One region of the Streptomyces sp. NPDC053076 genome, then DNA from elsewhere that is predicted to be linked to it. Evidence: riboswitches for the same ligand, from Rfam matches in the RefSeq annotation. Region 1 holds a riboswitch; each other region holds the start of a gene.
The links. Region 1 has a riboswitch for cyclic di-AMP ahead of ACIGYR_RS25405 (C40 family peptidase). Riboswitches for the same ligand answer to the same signal wherever they lie in the genome.

Region 1 (9,751 bases):
GCCGTCGGCACCGGAGGCGGGCGGCCCGGGCGCGGTGTCCCTGGCGGAACGGGCGAAGCTGCTGGCCGCGTTGGAGCCGGCCGAACGGGGCGCGTGGGTGGCGGGGTTCATCGCCACGCACGGCCTGTCGGAGGCGTTCCAGCTGCTCGGGGTGTGCGCGGTGCCGTGGGCTCCGCCGCTCGGCCAGGCGGTGGTGGACGCCCTCAACATCGCCCGTGACGCGGGAAGTTATCCGTGGAGTTTCAGCGGGGTCATGGGACTGGCGGAGCGCTGCCTGGACCCGGCGGAGACCGTGCGCCTGGAGGCGCTGCTGGCGATACCCGACGAGCGGGAGGACGCCGCACCGGGCGCCGGCGGGTACTGGGCGGAGGCGTTCCAGCGGCTGGTCACCACGCTGCGGCTCCGGGCGGCGATGACGCGGGAACTCGCACCGCCCACACCACCCGACGAGTCACCCCAGGTGGCCGCTCAGCCCCCGGACGCGGCCGGCTGACGGACGTTCTCCCGGACCCACTCCACGATCGACGTGGTCGTCGCCCCCGGGGTGAAGATCTCCGCGACGCCCTTCTCCTTCAGCGGCGGGATGTCCTCCTCCGGGATGATGCCGCCGCCGAAGACGAGGATGTCCTCGGCCTCCCGCTCCTTGAGCAGGTCGATGACCGCGGCGAACAGCGTGTTGTGGGCGCCGGAGAGGATGGACAGGCCGATGGCGTCGGCGTCCTCCTGGATGGCGGTGTCGACGACCTGTTCCGGCGTCTGGTGGAGACCGGTGTAGATGACCTCCATACCGGCGTCGCGCAGGGCGCGCGCGATGACCTTGGCCCCACGATCGTGGCCGTCGAGCCCCGGCTTGGCGACCACCACACGGATCGGACCGGCTGCCACACCCATCACTGCCTCCATCAAGCGACCACGGAAGCGATCGCTTCCGTCCGTATCGACAAGTACCGCACTTTTGGCGCGTTCCGCCACCGTCGCGAAGTGAACGAACGTTATCTCCAGCATCCCGCACCCGGCAGTTTTACGGAGGGCGGCGAGGGGGAAATCACATGGTGGGACATGAGGGCACACGGGGTACCGAGCCGTCCCCCGGAGTGCCGACAGGAGGTCGGCCATGAAGGTCACCGGGGTGTTGCCGCCGCTCTTTCTCCCGCTCTGCCGCCGCCTGTGGCCCGGCAGACTGGCCGGACTCTCCATGACGCTGCTCCGGGCCACGGCCCTGGAGGCCGCGATCCTGGCAGGTCACCTCCTGCTGTATCCGACCGGCCTGATCCAGGAACGCCGCTCCGCCGCCCTGCCCGCCACCGACGGCGCGGCCCGGCTGCCGGTGCGCCGCGGACCACCGGTCGTGCTGCTGCACGGCTTCATCGACAACCGCTCGGTGTTCGTCCTGCTCCGCCGTGCCCTCGCGCAGCACGGCAGGCAGCGCGTCGAGTCACTCAACTACTCTCCGTTGACCTGTGACATACGCATCGCCGCCGAGTTGCTCGGCCGGCACATCGACGAGATCTGCGAGCGGACCGGCAGCGCACAGGTCGACATCGTGGGGCACAGCCTCGGCGGCCTGATCGCGCGCTACTACGTCCAGTGCCTCGGCGGTGACCTGCGGGTACGCACGCTGGTCACGCTCGGCACCCCGCACTCCGGGACCCGGGTGGCGCCACTGGCGGACGCGCATCCGATCGTGCGGCAGATGCGGCCCGGCTCGGCGGTGATCAAGGAGCTGGCCGGGCCCGCGCCCGGCTGCCGGACCCGCTTCGTGAGCTTCTGGAGCGACCTCGACTCCCTGATGGACCCGCTGGAGTCGGCCTGCGTGGAGCATCCCGACCTCGACGCGCGGAACGTCCGGGTGACCGGCATCGGCCATCTCGCCCTGCCCGTCCACCCCGCCGTGGCCACCGGGATACGCGAGGCCCTCGACGCCCCGCACCCCGGGGAACGGGCCACCGACGGCCTGACAGTGGCCTGAGACCGGCCGAGACCGGCCGAGACCGAGGAGGGAGGGACCGCGGGACGGCAACTCCGAGGGAGCGCACAGCCCGCGCACAGCCGACAGATCGCCACTCGGCATCGAACATTCTTCGAACACAAGGCCAAGGTCGCGTCCGAGGACCCCCGAAACACAGCCGAATGCCCGTTTCCGGCCCGCGCGAAACAGGCCGAAGATTGTCGCGCCCAGGTACCGCCGGGTACAGTCGCCGCACTGCTCTGGCAGCCCCTGTTGTCGAGGCGAAAGAGAAGTTGGTGAACGACCGTCACCCGTCGGGGAGTACGACTACCCCGGCCCCGGCTTCCGACGCCTCCACCGCGCACTACGCGACGTACGGGGCACAGGAAGCCCACTACGACGACCTCACCACGTACGGCGGTTATGAAGCCACCGGTTTTACCGGCGGTTCAGGCAGCACCACGGCCTTCCACGCCGACCCGCTCTTCGGCAGTCTCCCGGGCAGCGGACAGTCCACCGGCGCGTACGACACCTCCCAGTGGCAGACCGCCACCGGCCAGACCCCGGCCTACGACCCTTACGCGGCCCAGCATGTCGCCGCCTACGACTCCGGTGTCTACGACAGCACCGCCTGGAGCCTCCCCGCGCAGGCCACCGGGAACGACGTCAGCGGCCAGTGGGACACGGGCGCCTGGCTGCAACCCGGACAGGCCGGCACCGCCGACCCCACCCAGCAGTGGGAGTGGGGCACCCAGACCTTCGACACGGGCGCGTACGACGCCACGCAGTGGAACTTCGCCGGACAGAACGGGCCGGCAGACCCCGGGCAGGGTGGTGAACCGTTCGATCAGCAGGCCACCGCGACATTCGAAGCGGTCGGAGACCCGCAGGACACCGCGACGTTCGCGGCCGTCGGCGACCCGCACCCCCCGTTCGAGCAGGCCGGTGACCCGCAGGCGACCGCTGCCTTCGAGCAGGTGTCGTACGAGGACACCTGCTTCGACGACCGACCCGTCGGCGAGGGCGAACCGGACGCCACCGGCGAACTGCCCACCGTGACCGACCTGCTGGACGACCAGGAAGAGATCACCCCCGTGCCGGCGCCCCGCGCGGGCTCGCGCGGCGGGTCACGCTCCCGGCGCCGTACGCCCGCCAAGCGCTCCGCGCTGTTGACCGTCGCCGTGCCCTCGGCCTGTGTGATGGGGGTCGCCGGAATCGCCGCCGCCTCGGTCGGCGCGCTCACCGACGACTCCGCGGACGCCACCGCCACCGCCTCGGACGCACACGCGGTCAAGCCGTCGGTCGCCAACAGCAAGCTGGACACCCAGCTCAACACCCTCTCCGCCGGCGCCACCGACTTCGCCGACCGGGCGAGCCGCACCCAGGAGCGGATCGACCTCAAGGCGCAGCAGGAGCTGGAGAAGAAGAAGGCCGCCGCGGAGGCCGCGCTCAAGGAGCGACTGCGTCCCAAGTTCGCGCTGCCGGTCACCCAGCACGGGCTCAGCGCCTACTTCGGCCAGGCGGGAATCAACTGGATGTCGGTGCACACCGGCATCGACTTCCCGGTCTCCTACGGCACCACGGTGATGGCCGCCACCGACGGCACCGTCACCACGCAGTGGAACAGCGCCTACGGCAACATGCTGATCCTGACGTCGAAGGACGGCACGGAGACCTGGTACTGCCATCTGTCCAGCTACCGCGTCGCCTCCGGTACGACCGTCAAGGCCGGCGAGCCGATCGCCTACTCCGGCAACTCCGGCAACTCCACCGGCCCGCACCTGCATTTCGAGGTACGGCCGGCGGGCGGGGCGGCGATAGACCCGCTGCCGTGGCTGCGCAGCCACGGACTGGATCCCAGCTAGTCCCCCGGGGCCCCGCTCGTCAGCGGGGCCCTTTGCCGACGGACTACAGCCTCTCCACCGGCGCGTACCGCAGCAGCAGCCGCTTCGGTTTGGCGTCGCCGAAGTCGATCGTCGCCTCCGCGTTCCCCCCCGTGCCCTTCACCGCGACGACCGTGCCGAGTCCGAACTGGTCATGGGTGACACGGTCCCCGACGGCCAGTGCGACCACCGGCTTCTCCCCCGTGCGCCGTGTGGCGAACCCGGACGCGCCCGATGCCGAGGAGCGCGAACGGGTCGAGGACAGCGAGGCCGCGATCCCGGACGCCGGCCCGGAGGACACCGGCGCCGCGGCCCCTGTGCGCTTCCAGTCCACATGGGTGGGCGGGATCTCCTCCAGGAAGCGGGAGGGCGGGTTGTACGACGGCTGGCCCCAGGCGCTGCGCATCGCCGACCGGGTGAGGTACAGCCGCTCCCGCGCGCGCGTGATGCCGACGTACGCCAGGCGCCGCTCCTCCTCCAGCTCCTTGGTCTGGCCGAGGGCGCGCATGTGCGGGAAGACACCGTCCTCCATGCCGGTCAGGAACACCACCGGGAACTCCAGGCCCTTGGCGGTGTGCAGGGTCATCAGGGTGATGACGCCGTCGCCGTCCTCCTCGTCCGGGATCTGGTCGGAGTCGGCGACCAGGGCGACCTGCTCCAGGAAGTCGGCCAGTGTGCCGCCCGGGGCGGCGGCCCCTGAGGTCTCGGCTTCCTCGCCGCGCTCCTGCTCGAACTCCAGGGCGACGGCCGCGAGTTCCTGAAGGTTCTCGATGCGGGTCTCGTCCTGGGGGTCGGTGGAGTTCTGCAACTCGGCCAGGTAACCGGTGCGTTCGAGTATGGCCTCCAGCACGGTCGCCGGTCCGGCGCCGGACTCCACGATCGTGCGCAGCCGCTCCATCAGCGTGTTGAACCGCTTGACCGCGTTGGTGGACCGCGCGGCCATGCCGTACGCCTCGTCCACGCGCTTCAGGGCCTGCGGGAAGCTGATCTTCTCGCGCTGGGCGAGGGCGTCGATCATCGCCTCCGCGCGCTCACCGATGCCCCGCTTGGGCACGTTGAGGATGCGGCGCAGCGGCACCGAGTCCTCGGGGTTGGCGAGGACACGCAGGTAGGCGAGGACGTCCCGGACCTCCTTGCGCTCGTAGAAGCGGACGCCGCCGACGACCTTGTAGGGCAGGCCGACGCGGATGAAGACCTCTTCGAAGACTCGGGACTGGGCGTTGGTGCGGTAGAAGACGGCGACGTCGCCGGCCTTCGCCTCGCCCGCGTCCGTGAGACGGTCTATCTCGTCGGCGACGAACTGGGCCTCGTCGTGCTCGGTGTCGGCGACGTAGCCCGTGATCCGCGCGCCCTGGCCGGCGTTGGTCCACAGGTTCTTCGGGCGGCGGGACTCGTTGCGCTCGATGACCGCGTTGGCGGCGGTCAGGATGGTCTGCGTGGAACGGTAGTTCTGCTCCAGCAGGATCGTCGTCGCGTTCGGGTAGTCCTCCTCGAACTGGAGGATGTTGCGGATCGTCGCACCACGGAAGGCGTAGATCGACTGGTCCGCGTCACCCACGACACACAGCTCGGCGGGCGGGATGTCGAATTCGCCGGGCGGTACGTCCTCGTCGTGCCCGCCCGTTCCGACCAGCTCGCGGACCAGGGCGTACTGGGCGTGGTTCGTGTCCTGGTACTCGTCGACCATGACGTGCCGGAAGCGGCGGCGGTAGTGCTCGGCGACGTCCGGGAAGGCGCGCAGCAGGTTGACCGTCGTCATGATCAGGTCGTCGAAGTCCAGCGCGTTCGCCTCGCGCAGCCGCGACTGGTACAGCGCGTATGCCTGGGCGAGGGTCTTCTCGAAGCCGTCCGCGGCCTGGGCGGCGAAGTCCTCCTCGTCGATCAGCTCGTTCTTCAGGTTGCTGATCTTGGCGCTGAAGGACTTGGGCGGGAAGCGCTTGGGGTCGAGGTCCAGGTCACGGCAGACCAGGGCCATCAGGCGCTTGCTGTCGGCGGCGTCGTAGATCGAGAACGACGACGTGAAGCCGAGCCTCTTGCTCTCCCGGCGGAGGATGCGCACGCACGCGCTGTGGAAGGTCATCACCCACATCGCGTTCGCGCGCGGGCCGACGAGCTGTTCGACGCGCTCCTTCATCTCGCCCGCGGCCTTGTTGGTGAAGGTGATCGCGAGGATCTGGCCCGGGTGCACGTCCCGCTCGGCGAGCAGGTGGGCGATGCGGTGGGTGAGCACGCGGGTCTTGCCGGAACCGGCACCGGCGACGATGAGCAGCGGGGAGCCGGCGTGCACGACAGCGGCGCGCTGGTTCTCGTTCAGCCCCTCCAGGAGGACCGCCGGGTCGAGCGCGGGCCGGGGGACGCCGTCGCGGTAGTAGGCGTCCCGGTCCGGTGGCGTGTCGAACTTCCCACCGAACAGATCGTCCGGAAGTGGCTCCGGAGCGTGATCGTCCTCGGGCGGCGGCGGGGATTCCTCCTCGCGCCCGCGAGGGGCCTGGAGGTCCGCCAGGAAGCTGTCGTCAAAGAGGCTGCTCATCGCTCTCCGAGTCTAGGGCGCCCCACCGACAACCGGTCGCCGTCCCCGGAACATGGCTTGCTTCCCGGACAGTCGATCTTCGGGCCCTCGGCCCCCGTCGGCCGCTCACCCACCGGAAGCGCCTGGTCACACGCGTATGAACCTGTCCCCAGGTCACGGAAATGTATCGGACATACCGCGCACCAACCTTCACAGAAGACACACGAGTTGGCTAGGTTTCCGTCAGGCCGCACGACCCCTCTCCGGCGAACGTCGCCGGGCCATGCGGCCTCCGCCGAGTCCGGCGCGCCCCGCACGGTGCCCGGAGCCGGGGACCCACCGATCCTGGGGTGAATCGGCCGACTCCCGCCCGGGACGACGCCGTAGGGCAACCCTTCCAAGCACCCGCCCGAACCCGACAGCTAACCCGGTAGGCGGCAGCACGGAAGGAGTCGCCTCCCTTGGCGTCGCATCGCAAGCCGCGCCCCGGCGGAACCCAGGCGGCGGGCATCCGCACCCCCGCCCTCGCCACCGCCGCCCTCACCTCCGTGGCCGTCCTCTCCCAGACCGCCGAGGCCACGACCGGGACCGATCACGGCAGGCCGAGCCTGGAAGAGGTGGAGCGCAAGATCGACGAGCTCTACCGCCGGGCGGACTCGGCGGCCGACACGTCCGGCACGGGCAGAGAGCGGACCGAACACAAGGTGCGGACCGAACGGACCGAACGAAACGAGCGGCCCGAGCGCACGGAACGGGTCGTCCTCGACGAGCGGGGCGAGCGAGAGCGGGGTGAGCGCGCCGAGGCCCCCCGGCGGCGCGCGGACAGCCTCCAGCGGCTCCGGGAGGAGGTCGCCCGACGCGCCCAGCACCGCACCGTGCCGGCGCAGCGCGCCACGCTCCCGGTCCAGCGCGCCACGCTCCCGGAGCGGCGCGCGGTGATCCCGGAGCGGCGCGCGGCGATCCCCGCCCAGCGCGGCACCGTTCCCGTTCCGGACGCGGCCACCGGGGCGCGTATCGACGCCGCCGCCCTGGCGGCCCCGGAGCGTCAGCCGGAGATCGCCGCGAGCGGCCCGAAGGCGGCCAAGGCCACCGTTCAGAAAAAGCTCGCCCACGCGCGCGTGCTGCTGTCGCAGCGGACCGCCGGCGCGCCGTCCGGCACGGACGCGGCGTTGGTCGCGCCCGGCACGGACGCGACCAAGGCCGGGAAGGCCATCGCCTTCGCCCGCGCCCAACTCGGCAAGCCGTGTGTGTGGGGCGCCGCCGGTCCTGGCTCCTACGACTGCTCGGGCCTGACCCAGGCCGCCTGGAAGTCCGCCGGCGTCACCCTCCCGCGCACCGCACGCCGGCAGGCCGACGCCGGCACGCCGGTATCCCCTGCCGATGCCCGCCCCGGCGACCTCGTCTTCTTCCACGACGACGCGGGGCATGTCGGGCTCTGCACGGGCGACGGCATGATGATCCACGCCCCCAGGCCGGGCGCGTACGTCCGCGAGGAGCCGGTCTCCGCCATCGGCGAGGCGGCCGTCCACAGCGTGGTGCGGCCGGGCTGACGCGGGGGCGCGGCGGGGATCAGGTCCAGAGGACGGCGATGAAGACGTTGGCCGCGGTCAGCAGTCCGACCAGCGCGAAGACGCCCTTGTCGACCCGCTCCTCGTCGCGCTTCACATAGACCAGGCCGAGGATCACGATCAGCAGGGCCAGCTTCACGCCGATCTTGATGTTGTTGACGTGGTGGTCGTCGGCCTGGTTCAGCCCGACCAGGGCCACACCGGTGACCAGCATGGTGATCGCGCCGTGCAGCATCCCGGGCACGAACCGGGCCGTGCCCTGGCCCATCGCCTTCATCTGGGTGAGGAAGCCGCCGAGCAGCGCGGCGATACCGATGATGTGCAGGCCGACGAAGAGATGGATGAGTACGTCCATGGAGCCGGAGCCTAGCCAGCGGCCCCGGGGGCTCCCGCCACCGGCCCCGCCGGCAGCCCGACGAGACGGCCCGGCGGGGCCGGCGGCGCGGCCCGTGACGGGCCGGTTGGCGCGGCCCGTGACGGTGACGACGCCGGGATCGGAGGCGGGTGGCACCGCGGGTTCGTCACTGTGCGGCGCCGCCTGCCGGGCGGTGCCGGCGAATCTTGCATAAATGCGTCCCGTAGCACCCCACGACCCCCGCCCGTCCCACTTTTCCGCACTTCGGTCACCACGCTCCGTAAAGGTGACGTCCCCCTTCGAGCAGACCGGTCACATACGGTCACACCTCGATCCGTCGGAGCCAGTTACGCACACCTCGTTACCAACTCGTCACCGCCCGGCCTAACGTCCTCCCCCAGGTGACCGGCTCCCCGCCGCCGCCCGGACCAGGGGCGGCGACCGGCCACCACCGCCGAGAAAGGCCCCGCGGCGGCCCGCTCCCCCTGTGCGGGCCGCCGCGGGGCGTACGGATCGCTCGGTCGTACAGACCGCTCGGTCGTACGAGTCGCACGGAAGGACGTGACGGTCCAGGTGGCAGCCCACCGCAAACCCCCGCAACGCCCGCTCAGCGGCCACACGGCCCGGACGGCCGCCACTCTCGCCCTGGCGGGCGCGGCCACCGCGACCGGCCTCGACGGGACGGCACACGCCGAGCCCCAGCTGACGCCGGCGCAGGTGAAGGCCAGGGTGGACACGTTGTACCGGGAGGCCGAGGCCGCCACCGAGAAGTACAACGGGGCGAAGGAGAGCACGGACGCGGCCCGTCGGCGGCTGAGCACGCTCCAGGACGAGGCCGCCCGCAGGCAGGAGGCGCTCAACTCGGCCCGGGACGCACTGGGTTCGATCGCGGCGGCGCAGTACCGTGACGGCGGCATCGACCCGGCCTGGCAACTGGCCCTCTCCAGCGACCCCGACCGGTACCTGGACGGCGCCGCGCTCGCGGAGCGGGCCGGTGACCGGCAGGCCGCCGCGGTGACGCGGGTGCACCGGCACCTGCGGGAGATCGAGCAGTTGCGCGGTGCCGCGCGCATCGAGCTGAAGTCGTTGCGCTCCCGGCAGGCCGAGCTGAACCGGCAGAGGAAGACCGTCACCGGCAAACTGGACGAGGCCCGGCGGCTGCTGGCGCAACTGCCCCCACGGCAGCGCACCGAAGTAACCGCCGTAGGCGGCACGAGCCCACGCGCCTCCCGCTCGGCGGCGGATCCGCGGCAGCCGCTGGAGCGGGCCACGCCCGCCCCGGCGCCCACCGGGCGCGCCGCGGCGGCCGTGGCCTACGCCTACAGCAAGCTCGGCAGTCCCTACGTATGGGGCGCCACCGGCCCGAACGCCTTCGACTGCTCGGGCCTGGCCCAGGCCGCCTACCGTGCCGCCGGCATCTCCCTGCCCCGCACCACGTACGCCCAGATCAACGCGGGCCGACGGGTGTCACGCTCGGAACTCCAGCCC
Region 2 (9,751 bases), on a different contig from region 1:
GCGGGAGCCTTGCGGACCGCGGCGCGCTGGGCGGCCAACGTGCCATCGGTCTTCGCGTCACGCTTGGCGCGGTTCTTGGTGACCGCGGCGTCCCGGGCGGCGCGGGCCTTGCGGACCGCACCACCCAGCAGACGCCCGGCGGCGCTGCTGCTCTTTCCGGGCCGGTGGGTGCCGGCTGCTGCTTTGGCGTTGCGACGGGCGTCGGCGACCGCCCGGCGTGCGGCGGTGGTCTGCGCACGCCGCTCGGCCCGCGACCCGCCGACCACGGCCTGCTGCGCTCGCAGGGCCTTGATCTGACCGGCCCGGTTCACGGCCTTGCCCGCGCCACCACCGGCCAGGTGCTTAGCCAATCCCTGACCGGCTTTGTTACTGGTCCTCCCGCCGTTGGTGGCGGTGTTGCGGCGGGTGGCCGGTCCAGTGGAGCGGCGACGCCGGTTCGGGACAGTGCCCGAACGGCTCCCCGACAGACCGCGATTCGAGCCGCCGGAGCGCCCGCCGCGCGAGCCGGACGACAGGCCGCCACCGGGCCGGCCGCCAGCTCCCGTACCGGCACGGTGGAGACCGGTGTTGCGGGCAGCGGTTCGGCCGGCGGTGCGGGCCGCATTGCGTCGGGCGTCGCGGCGGGGGTTGGGGGTGCGGGAGCGAACGGTGGCGACCGTGCCCAGGACTACCGCGCCGGTCGCGGCGACCATGGCGGCGATGGGTCCGCCGGCCAGGGAGGCGGCGGCGACCATGCCCGCGGTCGTGTTCGCCCCGGACAGGGCGAGGGGGACGACCGGCCAGCCACCGGGCGTGTGCTCTATCTCCGCCTCGCTCGGGGCCGACGTCTTCTCGGTCGGTGCGGGGACGGTGGGGGGTAGTGCGGGCGGGGCCGGTTCGACGGCTACCGGCTCGGTGCTGAGTTCCGTCATGCTGTGAGCACTCCTTGCGGGGAGTAGGGCCCGGCCGGGGCCGTAGGAAGTTGCCGGCCGGGCCTGCCGGATCAGGTGTGGTGCGGGTGGCGTGCGGCGACTGCCTGCCAGCGCCGGTTCTGCGTGCTGTCCGCGCGGGCGAGGCTCACGCGGAAGTCGCAGCCGGGTCGCGGACAGCGGTGGGTGGTCGTCACCCACGCGCCGATCAGGCGGAAGAACAGGCCGGAGAACGAGGCCAGGCAGGACAGACAGCAGGCCAGCAGCAGCGCCACGGGCACGCCGTAGCCGGACAGCCGCACCCCGATCGCCAGGGCCAGGGCCGCGCTGACGGCGACGGCGCCCGTGTTCAGGACACGATGACGTGTGACGTTCACTCCAACTCCTCGGTTCAGGCGGGGTGGTCAGGCGGCGCGCTGTTCCTCGGGGTCGAAGCAGGGGGTGCACATCCCCAGCTCAGCGGGGATGACGTAGCCGGCATCCCGCCCGCACTCCGGGCAGATACGCCGGGCGGTGTTGGCCCTGGCCAGGGCTGCCCACTTCGCGGGCGTCATCGGCCGGACCGGCTTGGCCAGCTCGATCGAGTAGAGATAGGCGACCAGCGGCCCCCGACGGCGCCGCGGACGCTCCACCTGGGCCGCCACGTCCTGCCCGCCGGGCCGCAGCCCTAGGGCGCGTAGCTGGCGGCGGGTGGCCAGACCGTCCGGGGCGAGGTGCCACCGGTAGGTGGGGATGGTGGCCATCAGTTGCTCGCGATGGCCAGCTCAGCCCCGCCCGCGCCCGGGTCACGATGCTCGGCGTAGCGGGCGGACACCCAACCGACCGACCAGCCGCACAGCTCCACAGCAGAGCGCACGGACAGCCCAGCGCCGAACGCGGCGGCCACGATTTGCCGGGCGTCGTCCTCAAGAAGCTTGCCGTTGGCCGGGCCGCGCGCCAGCAGGGCGGCGCGTTCACGCTCGGCCCGCTCCTCGCGCTCCTGGTGTTCACGGCGTTCACGCGCTTCGCGCTCGGCCCGCTCGCGGGTATGGCGTGCGGCGGCTTCCCGCTCGGCCCGTTCCCGCTCCTGTTCACGCTGTTCACGCTCGCGTTCACGGCGTTCACGCTCGGCCCGCGCCACGGCCTCCGCCCGCTCCCGCGCTTCCCGCTCCTCACGGCGCCGGCGTTCCTCCCGCTCGGCCTGCTCGCGGGCTAGGGCGGCTTCGTGTTCACGGCGTTCACGGTCCAACTGCGCGGCGTGCTCGCGCTCCTCACGGGCCTCTGCGCGGGCCTGCGCGGCCTGCTCGCGGGCCACCTGCTCGCGCCGCTCTTGCTCCGCCCGCTGCACTGCTTCCAGCGCGGCCACCGCTCGGGCGATGGCCCGCCGGTAGGCCAGGCTGGTCTCCGCGGTAACAATCAGCAGCAACGGCGCGACCGAGTGGACGGCCACGCCGACCAGGTCTTTCTTCAGTGCCGAGTCGGCGGTGTTGAGGGCAAGGGTCATGAGCCCGGTCATCCACCGCAGTACTACGGGCCAGCGTCCGCCGTGCCCACCGAGGCGGGCGAGCACGTCATCGAGCTTGACCACGATGACGACGGCGGCGTCCACTACGAGGGGCAGGATGGGCGCCGTCCAGTCCCACTGCTCGGCCGTGTGCGCGGCCATGAGCGGCGTCACGGTGAGGATGGAGTAGAGCATCGCCCCGCACACGATCAGCCACGTGCCACCCGACAGGGCGCGCTCTGCCGAACGGGTCTGAACAGTGTTCACGCCGCACCCCCTACCGGCTCCGGAGAGGGCATGAACGCCCGCCGGTAGCCGTTGCAGTTCCCGTCGTAGATGAACGCTGCAACGCACCATGTGGACGCGGACGCCGGGCGTTCATCGCAGGGCACCCAGCGGGTGCCGGCGGGCACGCCGTGCGTGGCCGTGTCCGTCAGCGCGTCCTCGCGGGTGGCGTAGACGGTGTGCGGCTCGCCGTAGTGCATCAGCACCGTCAGCGACCGCCCCACCAATAACCCGGACTCCAGCGCCTCGCGCAGCCGGCGGATCTCGATTTCCTTGAGCAGCAGCTCCTGCTGCGCCCCGGACAGCTCCGCCACCGCGCCGGCCAGCAGGGCACCCACCTCGGAGGTGGTGGCATCTGCTCGCTCAGCGCGGTCGGTGACGGCGTGGAGCTCCCGTACATGGCTTGCCCACGCGGCGTCCGCCTGCGCCTGTACGTCCCGCGCACGATTGCGGGCCTGGTCGGCTTCCTGCTCCAGCCGGGCCAGCCGGCCGGCGGTGACGATGCGGATCACGCCGCCTCCCCGCAGCCGGCACGGTTGGCCAGCACCACCCGCGTGGCCAGGGCCTTGCGCCGGGCCCGACGGGTCCGGCGGGCGTCCTGCTCGGCCGGCCGGGTCTCCAGCGCGACAATCTCCGCGTCGACCAGGTCGACGTCCGCGAGGATCGCGGGCATCTCCCGCTCGATCGCGTCCAGCTCCGCGTCCGTCGGCTCCATCCAATCGGCGAACGCGGTAACAGCTTCCTGAACAGTGACGATGTGGCTCATTGGGTCGTAGTCCTCTCAGCAGTGGAACGGCCCGAACGGCGGCCCCGGGTCTAGCCACCCGGGGCCGCGCGCCGTTGTGAGGTGATCAGCTACGCCAGACGCGCAGCACGGCCACATAAGTGGCCGGAGTGCCCCGGGCGAGATTCGGTCTCGCACCCTCACGGTTGGATGCCGGGGCGGTGTACGTGTCTCCTTCGGGGGTGCCGGGCCCGTATCAGGTAGCGCGGCATGACCCCGTTGTAGGCGTATGGAGACGTGACCTTTCGGTCTAAGCCCTCCCGAATGACCAGGGTCGGGTGCGCCCTCGGCCCGCTCTGTCCCGGGCCCCTTGAGGCCGTGTCCGGTGGACGTGGCCTCCATTAGTCGTGCTTCAGTGCCACACACCCCGCTATGCGTGGTGTGTATTACCTACCACTTACGCTGGCAGAAGGATTCCGCGCCGTCAACCCGTGGCTTTCGACTCGGTCCCGCCGGCCGGTCCCATGCGGTGGTAATTCAACTGTCCTCATCCGGCGGGCGGTTCGGGAGCGAGCACTGGGGGGTGCAGTCGTGCACTCCTAGGTGCGAACCCTCTGCACACCGGACCTGACCTGCGTAGAGTGACGATGAGTCAAGCTGGTACTACGGCCGCACTCTGGGGGTCCCATGGCAGACCGGAATGCCAGACTGGCCGCGCTCATGCAGGAAGGTGACTTCTCGCACAAGTCCCTCGCTCGCGCGGTGGTCGCCGCTGCCGCTCGGTCAGGTGAAGACATCACCTGCGATCACACGTACGTCTCGCGCTGGCTCAAGGGGGCAATCCCGCGCGGCAACATGCCGCAGTTCATCGCGGACGCCATCGGGCAGAAGGTCGGGCGCCGGCTCACCCTGGACGACATCGGCATGGGTGACGCGGCCGTGTCTTCCGTACAGCCCGACCTCGGACTTGAGTTCGCAGACAGGGCCGAGGTGGCGGCCAAGACCGTCGCAGACCTGTGGCGTGCCGACCTGGCTGAGGCAGAGGTACTGGTCAGGGCACAGCCGGACTCGGCTGCCTGGAACACGGCGTCCCTGCGCTGGATCGTCGCCCCGGCGGACGGGGAGCTGACGCGCGCGGGCAACCAGGCGATCGGCATGGTGGACGTGGAAATGATCCGCTCCACTGCCGACGCCTTCAGCATGCTCGATGGCAAGTTCGGCGGTGGCCACGCCCGACGCGCGCTGATCCAATATCTACACACAGATGTTCGGCCGATGCTGGACGGCAAGTACTCCGACGACGTGGGGAAACAGCTCTACTCGGCCGTGGCAGAAGCGCTCTTGCTCGCTGGGTGGATGTCTTACGACAGCGGCCTTCATGGCATCGCTCAGCGGTACTTCATCCAGGCGCTGCGCATGACTCAAGCGGCAGGGGACCGGCTTCTTGGCGGAAGCATCCTTTCCGCGATGAGCCACCAGGCCACGTTCCTCGGGCGCTACCAGGACGCGGCCACCCTCGCTCGGGCGGCCTACACGGGACCGGCCGGCGTGCTGGGCCCCACGATGTCCGCGCAGTTCCGCGCGATGGAGGCGCGGGCCCTGGCCCGCCTCGGCGACGAACGGGGATGCGACCTCGCCTTGGTAGAGGCAGAGCGCAAGCTAAGTCAGCGGACCCCGGACAGCGATCCGCTGTACATCGCTTATTTCGATGAAGTGGAGCTTGCAGCCGAGATCGGCCATTGCTTCCGAGATTTGGGCCGGTCCGCAGAAGCGGCAGAACGGGGCGCGGGGTCGATTTTCGGTGATGGCCTTAACAATCGAAGCGACTTTTTCGCGACGATGGTGCAAGCCGAAGCTTATATCAACCAAGGCGAGATCGGGCGCGGCTGTGAAATCGCCAAGACTGCGCTACAACTCGGGGAGGGGTTGAAGTCGGCGCGCTGCGTTCAGTACGTTCGAGAATTCCGCGAACGCATTTCCCCTATGATGCGAGGCGCTGTGGAATTACGCACCTTCATGGAAGAAGCCCGCACCTACCGCCTATGGCAGCAATGCAGCTTGACACCCTAGAAGGGCGCCCAATCTCGGCGTGATCCTCCTGACCGGAGAGTTGCCACCCGCTTCTCAACCTCGTCGGCAGCCCGAGGGTTCGCGCCCGCGTTCTGCGAGAGCCACGTGACCATCAGAAGTTCCCGCACACTGCGCAGCACGGCGTATCCCGCCCACTCACGCACGTCGAAACCGTAGCCAGCCACGAAGTCCGCATACTCTGCTTCCGTATGCCAACCAAAGCTGTCGTAATACATGGCTGTTTGCGTAAGGTCCCACTCGCGGGGGCCGGTGGCAAATCCATCCAGGTCAATTACACGCGGGTGGTCTGCCGCGTCGCGCAGGACGTTACCCACATTGAAGTCACCATGCAGATGCCCCGATGGAAGCGAGAATTCGAGGCACCCATACGCTGCCTCCAAATCCCTCGCCATCGAGCGGAGGAATGCGCGGGTACTCTCCGGAATCGCGGCACGCTCCAAGCGGCTGGCGACCTTATCGAAGGGTTGGAGTCGCGGCAACAAAAAAGGCGGCGACTCCAGTTCGTGGAGCCGCCGCAGTAGCACGCCCATTTCCCCCGTACTCGCATACGTGTCGCCGTCGGCGAGCCCTTCCCAGAAGGTGACGGGGTGATCTTCGATTACGATCGGCTGTTCAGCATCCGTGACGAGACGAGCGGCCGGGTAGCGCTGGTCCGCTAGCCACCGGGCCACGGCCACTTCTCGCCGCACCGAGGAAATGCGGTCGGCGCCCCGTCCCACCCGCGAGATGGTCCGGCCCCCGCCGATGCGGAACACGGCATGGTCGCCGAGCCGAAGGATCTCGATGCCGTCCGGGTCCAGGTCGGCAACCGCGCATGCCCGGCGCAGGATGGCCTCTGCCGCGTCCGCGTCGAAGTCTGTGCGTTCCGTCGTCGTCATGCCGACTGCGCCTCCCGTCCAGCCGGCAGGGCGAGGACTTCCCGCCCTCGCCCAGCCCCCTTGCCGATCAGCCCTTGACCTTCCATCTGCGCGATGGCGGAGCGCACGGCGGTCCGGGACGCGCCGAACCGCTCGCACAGCTCCTTCTCGGTGGGGAAGCGGTCGCCCACCTTCACCTCGCCGCCGCGCAATACGTCGGTCAGCCGCTCGACCAACGGCCGGCGGTCGCCGGTACCCGCCACGAACCATCCAGCGCCCTGCACCGACTCGATCACACCATCGGCCTTGAGTGCGGCAAGCGCCCGCTCGATAGTGCTGCGGCTCACGCCGTACTCGCTCACGAGTACCGACTGAGAAGGCAGTGCTTCAGTGATCTCGCGGTCTCTGATCTTCTCGCGGAGGGATTCCGAGACCTCCAGGTACGTACCTCGCGGACTGCCCTGCGGCACGTGGGCCCCCTTCCTCAACCTGGCCGGCGTCCTGGCGGACGCCTCGCAGTTTCAAGTTTTCCACGCCCCGCGCGACCGGCCGCTGGCCTTGCCTCCCCCACTCCCCGGATGCACCCCGTCAGTACTTGGGGGGCCCGAGCAAGCTAACGCCCGCTGCGCCAGCTCGACCTCACGGGGGCTCCTACGCCGGAGCGAGCGCCTCTGACAACCCCCCGCATGCCTGGAGCCGACCCACACCTTCTTGAGGCCTTGCACGATTTGGGTCTACGCGCGTGTACGGGCATCTACCTGGGACTCTCGCCGAGCCGCGCTGATAGACCGTCAACTTCCGGTTGACCAGCGGCGATTGATCACGATGATCACCGGAACAGGTGAGTGGTGAGTAACCCCACAAATACGGATTCTGATTCGCTCTACTCGGCAGTAACTGGCGATGATCCTCGCCACAGTCCTCGTCAACGGAGACGGGGCGATCCGTGCGTAAGCCGAGTCCTGCCGGCGTACGGATGACACCGTCGCAATTCATGGAGCGGCAGGAGTGGAGGACCCAGCACGACGGGTCGCCGGACCGATCGCACTACGACCGAGCCGAGCAGCCCTTGGGGTGAAGCCGTGACGACGGCCGGGCAACTTCGCAGGCCCGAACCCGACAGGTCATCCTTCACAGGCGACTGACGAAGGTCGACGGAGCCATGACGGCAACGCAACACGGTCCTCAGGTCTCGGGGGCTGGTTCCGGTTCCTCCAGTGGGAACGGGGACGATGACGGATCGAAGAAGATTCGGAAGTTCGAGGCTGTGATCATCGTATTGATGGGCGTGATCGCCGCGTTCGTCACCGGCATCACCGCACGGACGATGGACCGCATCTCGTACTTCGAGGCCATAGTTACGGGGGTCGCGGCCGGGTTCGCGCTTCCGGGTTTCATCATCATGATCATCGAGTACATCCGCAAGCAGACTTGATGACATAGCGCATGCGCAGCTTCACCCAGCCCCCGTAACTCCCATCTGGGGGCTCAAGGCCAGCGTTTCCTGCGGAGACCCCGTCGGAGAGGCTGAGGCAGACGACAAGACAGAGACCCTTGGGGAAACCCTGCCAAAGTCTCTCTCAAGGGCAGGACCCTGGCACCCAAGCCAGGGTCACTCCCTCCTCGATCATGTAGTCGCGGGTCGTCCGGAAGTAGATCATGTGGGTCACCGCCCAGGTCCCCGGATACAACGACCCGAGCTCTGACTTCTGAGATCAGGCCCCGCTGCCCTCGGGTTGCGGGGCCCACGCTCCGCACTCGCCCGGCGTGATCTTGCGATTCTCCGCGGCGAGGCGGCGCGCCCGCCAGACTCCCCACGGCGCCTCGGTTCGCCCCGTCGGTTGTCCTGTTCTTTGTCCAGTGCATCGACGGCCGCCGCCGTTCACCGCCGTACTGGCCCCCCTCCTGACCGGCCCGGTGAACCCTCCTGAACGCCCCTGTACAGCCACGCGGACAGTTGGAAGGACAACGAGGGGCTGCACGAGTACTACACGAGCGCCGGCTTCACCTTGATGCGCATCGTAGATCTCCCGCACCGCAGGTCAGGTGCCCTATTCCAGCGTGCTCCCGGTTGCACGCCTACTGGGGAGCACTGATCCGGCGCACCGGTTCCCGGGCATCAATCAGTAGGCCCAACAGCAGTGCCCCGTGGCCAACCCGACTCGCAACTCCTTCGGATGAAGCTGGATGCACCGTGCCCTGATCATTGATGACGTGCGTTAGGCGGTTATAAAATAACCGCCATGCTCACACCCGAGGATGCTGCCATCATCACCGCGGCCACTGAGGGCCTGGCGGACCCCCTCTACGAAGCACTCGATCACGGCTACACCGCTGCTCACGCTCACTACGACGAAGCTGGCATGACCGGCGAGGGCTACACCAAGGGTCGGACCGACCTGGCCCGTGACCACGCACGCCGCTTCATCGAACGCCGGCGGGGGGAGCATCTCGACCTTGGCGGCTGGGAGCCCATCAAGAACTCCAGTGGGCGCCTCCACCTGCGCAACGGGATGATGACCCTGCGGCTCCTACATGCGACGCCGTACGACATGATTCCGGCCCCGGGCCGGAACAAGGCACGGATCAGCTACTACTACAATCGAACAGTCGATCTATTCGGTGTGGAGGCCAGCAACCTCCTCGCTGTGTGGCTGTCCCCTCCCCCTGAGGGTGGCGAGATCTCAGTGCGTATCGTTCGTCCGATCGGTGAGTGGAAGCCTGGGCGCGCTCCGAAGTTCGACCTCGACTTCGAGCTGCCCAGGAACACTGAGTCGTTCACCGACTGGGAGTTCGTCCCCGACGACAGGGGCCTGGTACTGCCCTTCGAGTTCGAGGAAGATCAGCGTGAAGAGGGTGAAGGAAGTGGCACGGGATCCAGCTGAGCGAATCCGAACCTTGAGGCTCCTCATGGGGCTCACTCAGGGGGAGCTCGCGCAAGCTGCTGGCGTCTCACAGCCGCTGATCTCACAGATCCAGAAGGGCATCAAGCTCGTTACTGACGACGTGCTCGTGCGCATCGCTGAGGCGACTGGCACGCCGATGTCGTTCTTCGAGGTCGATCCCGCTGACCTTCCTGCCGACACGTTGATGTTCCGCAAGAAGGCCAGCGCGTCGGCCAAGGAGGTCGCCCGGGTGGAGGCGACGGTCAGGGAGGCGTATCGCGTTTCGGTACGCCTCATGGCCGAAACCAAGGTGCGTCGGACCGCGCTACCTCGTGCAGAGGGAGACATCACACTCGACGCGATCGAAGACCTTGCCGCACAGACTCGTGCCGCACTGGGCGTAGGCTCCGATGGTGTGATCGGGCACGTCATCCGAGCCTGCGAGCGCGCAGGCCTCCCTGTTGTCCCGCTCATGTTGGTTGACTCCCAAGGACAGGGCGAAGACATCCTGGTGGGAC
Region 3 (9,751 bases), on a different contig from region 1:
GGTGGCCACACTGGCGGGCGCCGCGTTCGAACGGGGCGTCCAGGCCGGGGACAGGCGGGCGATGTACCGGCTGGGGCTGCTGGAGGAGGCCGAGGGGCACCAGGAGGAGGCGGAGAGCTGGTTCCGGCGGGCGGCCGAGGCCGGGGTGCCGGAGGCGGCGGGACGTATGGGCCGGCTGCTCGTGGAGCGCGGGCGGAGCAGGGACGCGGAACCCTTCCTGGAGGAGGCCGCGCAGGCGGGGGACGGCGACGCGGCGACGCTGCTCGCCGAGGCGCTGCTGGACCGGGCCGAGCGCTGGCTGCGCGCGGCGCGGACTCCTAAGGCGGCGCGTCTGCTGGGAGATCTGCGGTTCTGCGTGGACGACCCCGAGGAGACCTGGCTCCGGTACACGAACGCGGCCGGCCCCCGGCACCCGGAAGTCGCCCGGAGCATGGGCATGCACCACCTGGTGGTGAGCGAGACCGAGATCGCCCGGGCATGGTTGCAGCGCGCGGTGGACTCCGGTGACCAGGTCGCGGCCGAGCTGCTGGCGGAACTGGACCGCGAGGGGCCGTCGCTGAGCGACGCGGAGGACTACTTCCGGGACACGGCCGACTATCCGCTGGACATCGCCCACCACGGAATCGTCCTGGAGAAGCTGGACCGGCCGGACGAAGCCGAGACGCGGTACAGGCACGCGTACGAAGTCGGTGACTCCTACGGCGCGTACCGGCTCGGCGCCCTGTTCGACGGGCAGGGCAAACCGCAGGAGGCCCGGCGCTGGTACCGCAAGGCGGCCGACCTCGGGCACTACGCGGCGCGCAAGGCCCTCGGCGAGTTGTCCGACGGTCCGGATACCGTCGAGGAGTGAGCGACCAGGACCACCCCGACCAGCCGGCCCCCGCCCTCTTCACGTGGGAGTTCGCCGCCGATCCCTACCCCGCCTACGCCTGGCTGCGCGAGCACGCCCCCGTGCACCGGACGCGGCTGCCGAGCGGCGTCGAGGCGTGGCTGGTCACCCGGTACGCCGATGCCCGGCAGGCCCTGGCCGACCAGCGGCTGAGCAAGAACCCGGCCCATCACGACGAGCCCGAGCACGCCAAGGGCAAGACCGGCATCCCCGGCGAGCGCAAGGCCGAGCTGATGACGCATCTGCTGAACATCGACCCGCCGGACCACACCCGGCTGCGCCGCCTGGTCAGCAAGGCGTTCACACCGCGCCGGGTCGCCGAGTTCGCCCCCCGGGTGCAGGAGCTGGCCGACCAGCTCATCGACCGGTTCGCGGCGACCGGATCCGCCGACCTCATCCACGAGTTCGCCTTCCCGCTGCCCATCTACGCCATCTGCGACCTGCTCGGCGTCCCACGCGAGGACCAGGACGACTTCCGGGACTGGGCCGGCATGATGATCCGGCACGGCGGAGGGCCCCGGGGCGGGGTCGCCCGGTCGGTGAAGAAGATGCGGGGCTATCTCGCCGAGCTGATCCACAAGAAGCGCGAGGCGCTGCCGGCGGCGCCCACGCCCGGCGAGGACCTGATCTCCGGCCTCATCCGTGCCTCCGACCACGGCGAGCACCTCACCGAGAACGAGGCCGCCGCCATGGCCTTCATCCTCCTGTTCGCCGGCTTCGAGACCACCGTCAACCTCATCGGCAACGGCACCTACGCCCTGCTCACCCACCCCGAGCAGCGTCGGCGGCTGGAGGAGTCCCTGGCGCGCCGGGAGACGGACCTGCTGGCGACCGGCGTGGAGGAACTGCTGCGCTACGACGGCCCGGTGGAGCTGGCCACCTGGCGGTTCGCCACCGAGCCGCTGACCATCGGCGGGCAGGACATCGCGCCGGGCGATCCGGTGCTCGTCGTACTCGCCGCCGCCGACCGGGACCCGGAGCGGTTCGCCCACCCGGACGTGCTGGACCTCGCACGCCGTGACAACCAGCACCTCGGCTACGGCCATGGCATCCACTACTGCCTGGGCGCGCCGCTCGCCCGCCTGGAGGGTCAGACCGCGCTCGCCACCTTGCTCACCCGCCTGCCCGACCTGCGGCTCGCCGCCGAACCGGCCGAGCTGCGCTGGCGCGGTGGACTCATCATGCGTGGACTGCGCACCTTGCCGGTGGAGTTCACGCCCACCGTCTGAAGACGGGACCTCCAGGGAGAAATGACAGACGTTCAACTCTGTGATCTTCACGTGATCTGTGCGGCATGAACTTGTGACAAGTGATCGTGTGCCGATACGTTCACCCATCAGCGCGGCGAGCGGCACCATCCGCCGCGCTGGTCCCGCTGTCGCTCGAAAGGCATCTGCATGCTCTCCGGGAACGGTCGACACCGTCGCCCCCGCCAGGCACCGGCCCTCCTCGTCGCGGCCGGGGTGACCGGCTCCGCCATCGCCATCCCGCTCCTCGGCGCGGCGAGCGCCAACGCGGCCGACGGCACGACCTGGGACAAGGTGGCCGAGTGCGAGAGCGGCGGCTCCTGGAGCGCGGACACCGGCAACGGCTACTACGGCGGGCTGCAGATCTCGCAGGACGACTGGGACAAGTACGGCGGCTCCCAGTACGCGGCCAGCGCCGACCAGGCCAGCCGTCTGCAGCAGATAGCCGTCGCCGAGAAGATCCTCGCCGACCGGGGCACCACGCCCTGGGCCACCTGCGCCCTGCTGTCCGGTCTGACCTCCGACTCGGGCTCCGTGGACGTCGACACGGGCGTCGGCGACTCCGGTGACAGCGACGGTCCGGGCCACTCGTCCGGATCGGCCGACCGTTCCGACACGTCTGACACCTCCGGCACCGCCGACTCGTCCGGTCTGCCTGATTCGTCGTCCTCCACCGGGACCGGCTCCGCCACCGGCACCGGGACCGGCTCCGGCACCGGGTCCTCCTCGGGCGAGACCGGCACGGCGACCCCGAAGCCGGGCAAGGACGCCGGTACGGCCACCGGTTCCACCGGGACCAACACTCCCAAGTCCGACAAGTCCTCCTCGCGGGACTCCGGAAGTCCGCAGGGGGCCGACGGTGCTCCCACGGCCACCCCGGACGCCGCGACCGAGCCCAACGCGCAGCAGGCTGCCGGTTCTTGGAGCCTGGTCGACACCGGGGCCCTCAGCAGTGGTGGACGGCACCGCGGGGCGAGTGCGGACGAAACGGTGACAAACGGTCCGGGTGTCGCCGGCTCCGGTCGGCACGCCTCGCCCGAGCCGGGCACCTACACCGTCCGCGAGGGCGACTCCCTGGTCTCCATCGCCGACTCCCTTGACGTCGACGGCGGGTGGCGCGCGCTGTACGCCGGGAACAAGGAGGCCATCGGGCCCGACCCGAGCCGCATCACTGCCGGTCAGACCCTGGAAGTCGGGGGCGAAACGGGCAAGAAGTAGCGGGAGTTGACGCCCCACTTAGCGCCCTAATGTCCGGTTTGGCGAAAGTGTGGGATGAGTCTCAGAAGCCCTGATCGTCTTTGAAATTCCGCGGATCGCGTGTCTACGGTCGAGGCCGCTCGTCACCACGAGCCCCGGCAGCCACCACGCCGAATCCTGCCAGTGGTTGCCCGGGAACAGTCGACGCGTAAAGCGCCGTAGGCAGGAGCGGGGGACCCAAGGTAGGCGCCGGGGCCAGCACTTGAAGCTGGAACCGGCTGGGGGTGAAGCCGCACTCCGCGCAAGCGGGAGGTGCGGCCGGGCAACTCAACCGGCCCGAACCCGACAGCTCACCTCGTAGGCGTCGGTGAGGGGATCTCCATGCTGTTTACCGGCAAGGGCAAGCACCGCCGTCCGTCCAAGGCCGTCCGCGCCGTCGCGCTGGCCGGTGTCACCGGCGCCGCCGTCGCCGCCCCGCTGATGGCGGCCGGCAACGCCTCCGCCGCCACCACCTCCGAGTGGGACACGGTCGCCCAGTGCGAGTCCGGCGGCAACTGGTCCATCAACACCGGCAACGGTTACTACGGCGGCCTCCAGTTCTCCGCCTCCACCTGGGCCGCGTACGGCGGCACCCAGTACGCCGCCACCGCCGACAAGGCCGGCAAGGCGCAGCAGATCGCCGTCGCCGAGAAGGTTCTCGCCGCGCAGGGCAAGGGTGCCTGGCCGGTCTGCGGCACGGGCCTGTCGAGCACCCCGAACAGCGGCCCCGCCCCGAGCGCCCCCTCCACCACGGACTCGGGCAGCGGCACCACCACCACCACCCGCTCCACCGACCAGCAGGCCGCCTCCCGCTCCGCCGAGCGCCCGGCCGCGTCCACGAGCAAGAGCAAGACCGTCACCACCCCGACCGGCAAGACGGTCAAGAAGGGCGACGGCGAGTACAAGGTCGTCACCGGTGACACCCTCGGCACCATCGCCGAGAAGCACCACGTCCAGGGCGGCTGGAAGAAGCTGTTCGAGCTGAACAAGGACATCGTCGAGGACGCCGACCTCATCTACCCGGGCCAGCAGCTGCACCTGAAGTAGCCACCTGGCTCCCAGCCGGCCCACAGGACCCGCACATCCGTGCGGGCCACCCTGAAGGCCCCCGTGCGGGTCACCCCCCGTCCCCCACGGGCCCCCCGCCCCGGTGCGTGTTCCCCCGTACGCACCGGGGCGGGCTTTTTTGTGCGCAGCGCACGGAAGTCCGCCGCACCTCTTTGTTTCGGGCAGAAACAAAAGGTACCGTCGGCTTGTCCACGGGACGGTCGGTCGGTGGCCGACGCCCCTGGGACGGTTAGGCTCTAGTCGCAAGGCACACCAGCCCCGCACTTCCAGCGTCACATCCAAGAAGGAGATGCTCGTGCCGTCCATCGACGTCGTCGTAGCCCGGGAAATCCTGGACTCCCGAGGCAACCCCACGGTCGAGGTCGAGGTCGGCCTCGACGACGGCAGCACGGGTCGTGCCGCCGTCCCGTCCGGCGCCTCGACGGGCGCCTTCGAGGCCATCGAGCTGCGCGACGGTGACCCCAACCGCTACCAGGGCAAGGGCGTCGAGAAGGCCGTCCTCGCCGTCATCGAGCAGATCGGCCCGGAGCTGGTCGGCTACGACGCCACCGAGCAGCGCCTGATCGACCAGGCCATGTTCGACCTGGACGCCACCGACAACAAGGGCTCCCTGGGCGCCAACGCCATCCTCGGCGTCTCGCTCGCCGTCGCCCACGCCGCCTCCGAGGCCAGCGACCTCCCCCTCTTCCGCTACCTGGGCGGCCCGAACGCGCACCTGCTGCCGGTGCCGATGATGAACATCCTGAACGGCGGCTCGCACGCCGACTCCAACGTGGACATCCAGGAGTTCATGATCGCCCCGATCGGCGCGGAGTCCTTCTCCGAGGCGCTGCGCTGGGGCACCGAGGTCTACCACACGCTGAAGAAGGTCCTGAAGAGCAAGGGCCTGTCCACCGGCCTCGGCGACGAGGGCGGCTTCGCCCCGAACCTCGGCTCCAACCGCGAGGCCCTCGACCTCATCCTCGAGGCCGTCAAGGAGGCCGGTTACGCCCCCGGCGAGCAGATCGCCCTCGCGCTCGACGTCGCCGCCTCCGAGTTCTACAAGGACGGCAAGTACCTCTTCGAGGGCAAGGAGCGCTCCGCCGCCGAGATGACGGAGTACTACGAGGAGCTCGTCGCGGCCTACCCGCTCGTCTCCATCGAGGACCCGCTGTTCGAGGACGACTGGGCCGGCTGGAAGGTCATCACCGACCGTCTCGGCGACAAGGTCCAGCTGGTCGGCGACGACCTGTTCGTCACCAACCCCGAGCGCCTGGCCCGCGGCATCGAGGAGGGCGCCGCCAACGCCCTGCTGGTCAAGGTCAACCAGATCGGCTCGCTGACCGAGACCCTGGACGCCGTCGAGCTGGCCCAGCGCAGCGGCTTCAAGTGCATGATGTCCCACCGCTCCGGCGAGACCGAGGACGTCACCATCGCCGACCTGGCCGTCGCCACCAACTGCGGCCAGATCAAGACCGGCGCCCCGGCCCGCTCCGAGCGCGTCGCCAAGTACAACCAGCTGCTGCGCATCGAGGAGATCCTCGACGACGCCGCGGTCTACGCCGGCCGCTCCGCCTTCCCGCGCTTCAAGGGCTGAGGCTGACCCAACCTGGCGTAAGGCTTAGCCAGTCGTACGTACGTCCCCGTACCCGGTCCCGTACCGTGTGCGGGGACGTACGCGCGTGTGAACGGGAGGCGGGGAAGATGGCCGTGAAGGACCGGGACCGGTTCTCCACCGCGACCAGGCTCAGGCTGCTGGGCGAGCAGACGGCGGCCCGTGTCTACCGCTCTCAGACCAAGCGGCAGGCCCGCCGATCCCGGCTCACCGGCCGCGCGGCGCTGCTCGCCCTGGTGCTGTGCACGCTGATCGTCGCGCTCGCCTACCCGATGCGGCAGTACGTCTCCCAGCGCGCCGAGATCGCCGAACAGCAACGGCAGCAGGAGCAGGCGCGCAAGCGCGTCGAGCAGCTGCGCGACCTCAAGGCGCGCTGGCAGGACGACGCCTACGCCGAGCAGCAGATCCGGCGCAGGCTGCACTACGTCAAGCCCGGCGAGACCGGGTACGTGGTCATCGACCCGGGCGTGGCCAAGCAGTCCCGCGCCGACCTCGGGGCCGCCCACCGGCCCTGGTACGCGAACGTCTGGGACGGCGTCGACAAGTCCGACGCCTCCGACCAGTGACCGGCCCGCCGGGCCGGCAGACCGACAGAAAGCCACTCTGAAAGCAGTCATGGAAACGCCTCCGCCGCCCACTCCGCGCACCGAGCCCACCGACGCGGACGTCGAGGCATTCAAGCAGCAGCTGGGCCGCCCGCCGAGGGGCCTGAGGGCCATCGCGCACCGCTGCCCGTGCGGTCAGCCGGACGTCGTGGAGACGGCACCGCGCCTGCCCGACGGCACGCCCTTCCCGACGCTGTACTACCTGACGTGTCCGAAGGCGTCCTCCGTCATCGGCACGCTGGAGGCGAACGGCGTGATGAAGGAGATGACCGAGCGGCTGGGGCGCGACCCCGAGCTGGCCGCCGCCTACCGTGCCGCGCACGAGGACTACATCCGACGCCGGGACGAGATCGAGGAGCTGACGGGCTTCCCGAGCGCGGGCGGCATGCCGGACCGGGTGAAGTGCCTGCACGTGCTCGTCGCTCACTCCCTGGCCGCCGGGCCGGGCGTGAACCCCCTCGGCGACGAGGCCCTGGCGATGCTGCCGGAGTGGTGGCGCAAGGGCGCCTGCGTGACGCTCGACGACAGCGAGGGGCACGAGCAGTGACCCGGGTCGCCGCCATCGACTGCGGTACCAACTCCATCCGGCTGCTGGTCGCCGACGCCGACCCGGAGACCGGCGAACTGACCGAGCTGGACCGCCGGATGACGATCGTGCGGCTCGGCCAGGGGGTCGACCGCACCGGCCGGCTCGCCCCCGAGGCGCTGGAGCGCACCTTCGCCGCCTGCCGTGAGTACGCGGCCGTCATCAAGGAGTACGGCGCCGAGCGTCTCCGTTTCGTCGCCACCTCCGCCTCCCGGGACGCCGAGAACCGCGACGACTTCGTGCGGGGCGTGCTGGACATCCTCGGGGTGGAGCCCGAGGTCATCACCGGCGACCAGGAGGCCGAGTTCTCCTTCACCGGCGCCACGAAGGAACTCACCGGCCGCACCGACCTCGCCCGGCCCTACCTGGTCGTGGACATCGGCGGCGGCTCGACCGAGTTCGTCGTCGGCGACGACCACGTACGTGCCGCCCGGTCGGTGGACGTCGGCTGTGTGCGGATGACCGAGCGGCACCTGGTGCACGGGGACAAGGTGAGTGATCCGCCCGCCGAGGAGCAGGTGGCCGCGATAAGGGCCGACATCGAGGCCGCCCTGGACCTCGCCGAGGAGACCGTCCCGCTGCGCGAGGCGCACACCCTGGTGGGTCTGGCCGGGTCCGTCACCACGGTGTCCGCCATCGCCCAGGAGCTGTCCGAGTACGACTCCGCGCGCATCCACCACTCCCGGGTCTCCCGGGACCGCGTCCGTGAGATCACCGAGTGGCTGCTGCGCTCCACGCACGCCGAGCGCGCCGCGGTCCCGTCCATGCACCCCGGCCGGGTCGACGTCATCGGCGCGGGTGCCCTCGTCCTGCTGGCGATCATGGAGCGGACCGGCGCCCGGGAGGTCGTGGTGAGCGAGCACGACATCCTCGACGGCATCGCGTGGTCGGTGGCGTAGCTCTCTTTTGTTACCCGTTGGTAGCCATCGGCTGAGCAGCTCGGATAACGTCTGAGCGGGGCTGAGGGGCCCTCGGGGGCCCCTCGGTGACGGCCGGTCGGAAAAGTTCGTGAAGTTCTTCACAAGGAATTCCGTTCCGGGGGGCCGTTCGCGGGGTCCCGTAGGCCCTTCCGGGGCCCCACCAGTCGTTTGAACATGTTCAGGCTGTCGGTGTGAGCGGGGATCGGAAGGTGCTTTCGGCGGGTGTTCCGGAGCCCTCACCGTCGCCTCGTGGGACCAGAGAGGCAGCTCACGCGGCCTTGACAACGGGGCGAACCGCTCCCTGGTTCCCCTCCGGGGGCATGACCTCGGTCAAGCGGGCCGCGGAGTTTATCACAGGCCCTGTCGAACCTTGTGAAGGGGCGCACGAGCAGCCCCCCCGAGGCAGGTGGATACTCGATGGCATGAGCACCACGGAGCGTCCCAGGATCCTCGTAGTAGGCGGTGGGTACGTAGGCCTGTACGCAGCTCGGCGCATTCTCAAGAAGATGCGCTACGGCGAGGCGACCGTCACGGTCGTCGACCCCCGGTCGTACATGACCTACCAGCCCTTCCTCCCCGAAGCCGCCGCCGGCAACATCTCCCCTCGCCATGTCGTCGTCCCGCTGCGACGCGTGCTGCCCAAGGCGGAGGTCCTCACCGGTCGGGTCACCACCATCGACCAGGACCGCAAGGTCGCCACGATCGCCCCGCTGGTCGGCGAGGCGTACGAGCTGCCCTTCGACTACCTGGTCATCGCCATGGGCGCGGTCTCCCGCACCTTCCCGATCCCCGGCCTCGCCGAACAGGGCATCGGCATGAAGGGCATCGAGGAGTCCATCGGTCTGCGCAACCACGTCCTGGAGCAGCTGGACAAGGCCGACTCCACGACCGACGAGGAGATCCGCCGCAAGGCCCTCACCTTCGTCTTCATCGGCGGTGGCTTCGCGGGCGCGGAGACCATCGGCGAGGTCGAGGACATGGCCCGGGACGCGGCCAAGTACTACAAGAACGTGTCCCGCGAGGACATGCGCTTCATCCTCGTCGACGCCGCCGACAAGATCCTGCCCGAGGTCGGCCCCAAGCTCGGCCAGTACGGCAAGGAGCACCTGGAGAGCCGGGGCGTGGAGATCTACCTCTCCACCTCCATGGACTCCTGCGTCGACGGCCACGTCGTGCTGAAGAACGGCCTCGAGGTCGACTCCAGCACCATCGTGTGGACCGCCGGCGTCAAGCCGAACCCGGCCCTGGCCCGCTTCGGCCTGCCCCTCGGCCCGCGCGGCCACGTCGACTGTGAGCCGACCCTCCAGGTCAAGGGCACGGACTACATCTGGGCCGCCGGTGACAACGCACAGGTCCCGGACCTCGTCGGCCGCAAGGCGGGCAACGAGAACGCCTGGTGCCCGCCGAACGCCCAGCACGCGCTGCGCCAGGCCAGGGTCCTCGGCGACAACGTGATCTCCGGCATGCGGGGCTTCCCGCAGAAGGAGTACGAGCACGCCAACAAGGGCGCGGTCGCCGGTCTCGGCCTGCACAAGGGCGTGGCGATGATCGTCATGGGCAAGATGAAGATCAAGCTCAAGGGCCGCCTCGCCTGGTACATGCACCG

Region 2: it holds a riboswitch for cyclic di-AMP, as region 1 does, so the genes downstream of both, ACIGYR_RS26690 (hypothetical protein) here and ACIGYR_RS25405 (C40 family peptidase) in region 1, are expected to answer to the same signal.
Region 3: it holds a riboswitch for cyclic di-AMP, as region 1 does, so the genes downstream of both, ACIGYR_RS34190 (transglycosylase family protein) here and ACIGYR_RS25405 (C40 family peptidase) in region 1, are expected to answer to the same signal.

What each region holds. Positions count from the first base shown of each region.
Region 1 covers NZ_JBITZL010000006.1:308,051-317,801, reverse strand. Annotated here, with positions in the region: gene ACIGYR_RS25430 (DUF5691 domain-containing protein) at 1-493, shown strand, start outside; gene ACIGYR_RS25425 (cobalamin B12-binding domain-containing protein) at 469-891, opposite strand; gene ACIGYR_RS25420 (esterase/lipase family protein) at 1,115-1,969, shown strand; gene ACIGYR_RS25415 (peptidoglycan DD-metalloendopeptidase family protein) at 2,245-3,813, shown strand; gene pcrA (DNA helicase PcrA) at 3,857-6,361, opposite strand; cyclic di-AMP (ydaO/yuaA leader) riboswitch at 6,624-6,793, shown strand; gene ACIGYR_RS25405 (C40 family peptidase) at 6,802-7,890, shown strand; gene ACIGYR_RS25400 (hypothetical protein) at 7,910-8,263, opposite strand; gene ACIGYR_RS25395 (NlpC/P60 family protein) at 8,837-9,751, shown strand, end outside.
Region 2 covers NZ_JBITZL010000007.1:82,631-92,381, forward strand. Annotated here, with positions in the region: gene ACIGYR_RS26645 (hypothetical protein) at 1-911, opposite strand, end outside; gene ACIGYR_RS26650 (hypothetical protein) at 983-1,285, opposite strand; gene ACIGYR_RS26655 (RRQRL motif-containing zinc-binding protein) at 1,313-1,651, opposite strand; gene ACIGYR_RS26660 (DUF2637 domain-containing protein) at 1,651-2,658, opposite strand; gene ACIGYR_RS26665 (hypothetical protein) at 2,655-3,188, opposite strand; gene ACIGYR_RS26670 (DUF6284 family protein) at 3,185-3,442, opposite strand; gene ACIGYR_RS26675 (hypothetical protein) at 4,088-5,470, shown strand; gene ACIGYR_RS26680 (phosphotransferase enzyme family protein) at 5,467-6,369, opposite strand; gene ACIGYR_RS26685 (GntR family transcriptional regulator) at 6,366-6,818, opposite strand; cyclic di-AMP (ydaO/yuaA leader) riboswitch at 7,322-7,503, shown strand; gene ACIGYR_RS26690 (hypothetical protein) at 7,511-7,783, shown strand; gene ACIGYR_RS26695 (hypothetical protein) at 8,592-9,233, shown strand; gene ACIGYR_RS26700 (helix-turn-helix domain-containing protein) at 9,196-9,751, shown strand, end outside.
Region 3 covers NZ_JBITZL010000011.1:148,217-157,967, forward strand. Annotated here, with positions in the region: gene ACIGYR_RS34175 (hypothetical protein) at 1-850, shown strand, start outside; gene ACIGYR_RS34180 (cytochrome P450) at 847-2,118, shown strand; gene ACIGYR_RS34185 (transglycosylase family protein) at 2,287-3,354, shown strand; cyclic di-AMP (ydaO/yuaA leader) riboswitch at 3,538-3,712, shown strand; gene ACIGYR_RS34190 (transglycosylase family protein) at 3,715-4,419, shown strand; gene eno (phosphopyruvate hydratase) at 4,730-6,016, shown strand; gene ACIGYR_RS34200 (septum formation initiator family protein) at 6,124-6,600, shown strand; gene ACIGYR_RS34205 (DUF501 domain-containing protein) at 6,650-7,186, shown strand; gene ACIGYR_RS34210 (exopolyphosphatase) at 7,183-8,124, shown strand; gene ACIGYR_RS34215 (NAD(P)/FAD-dependent oxidoreductase) at 8,568-9,751, shown strand, end outside.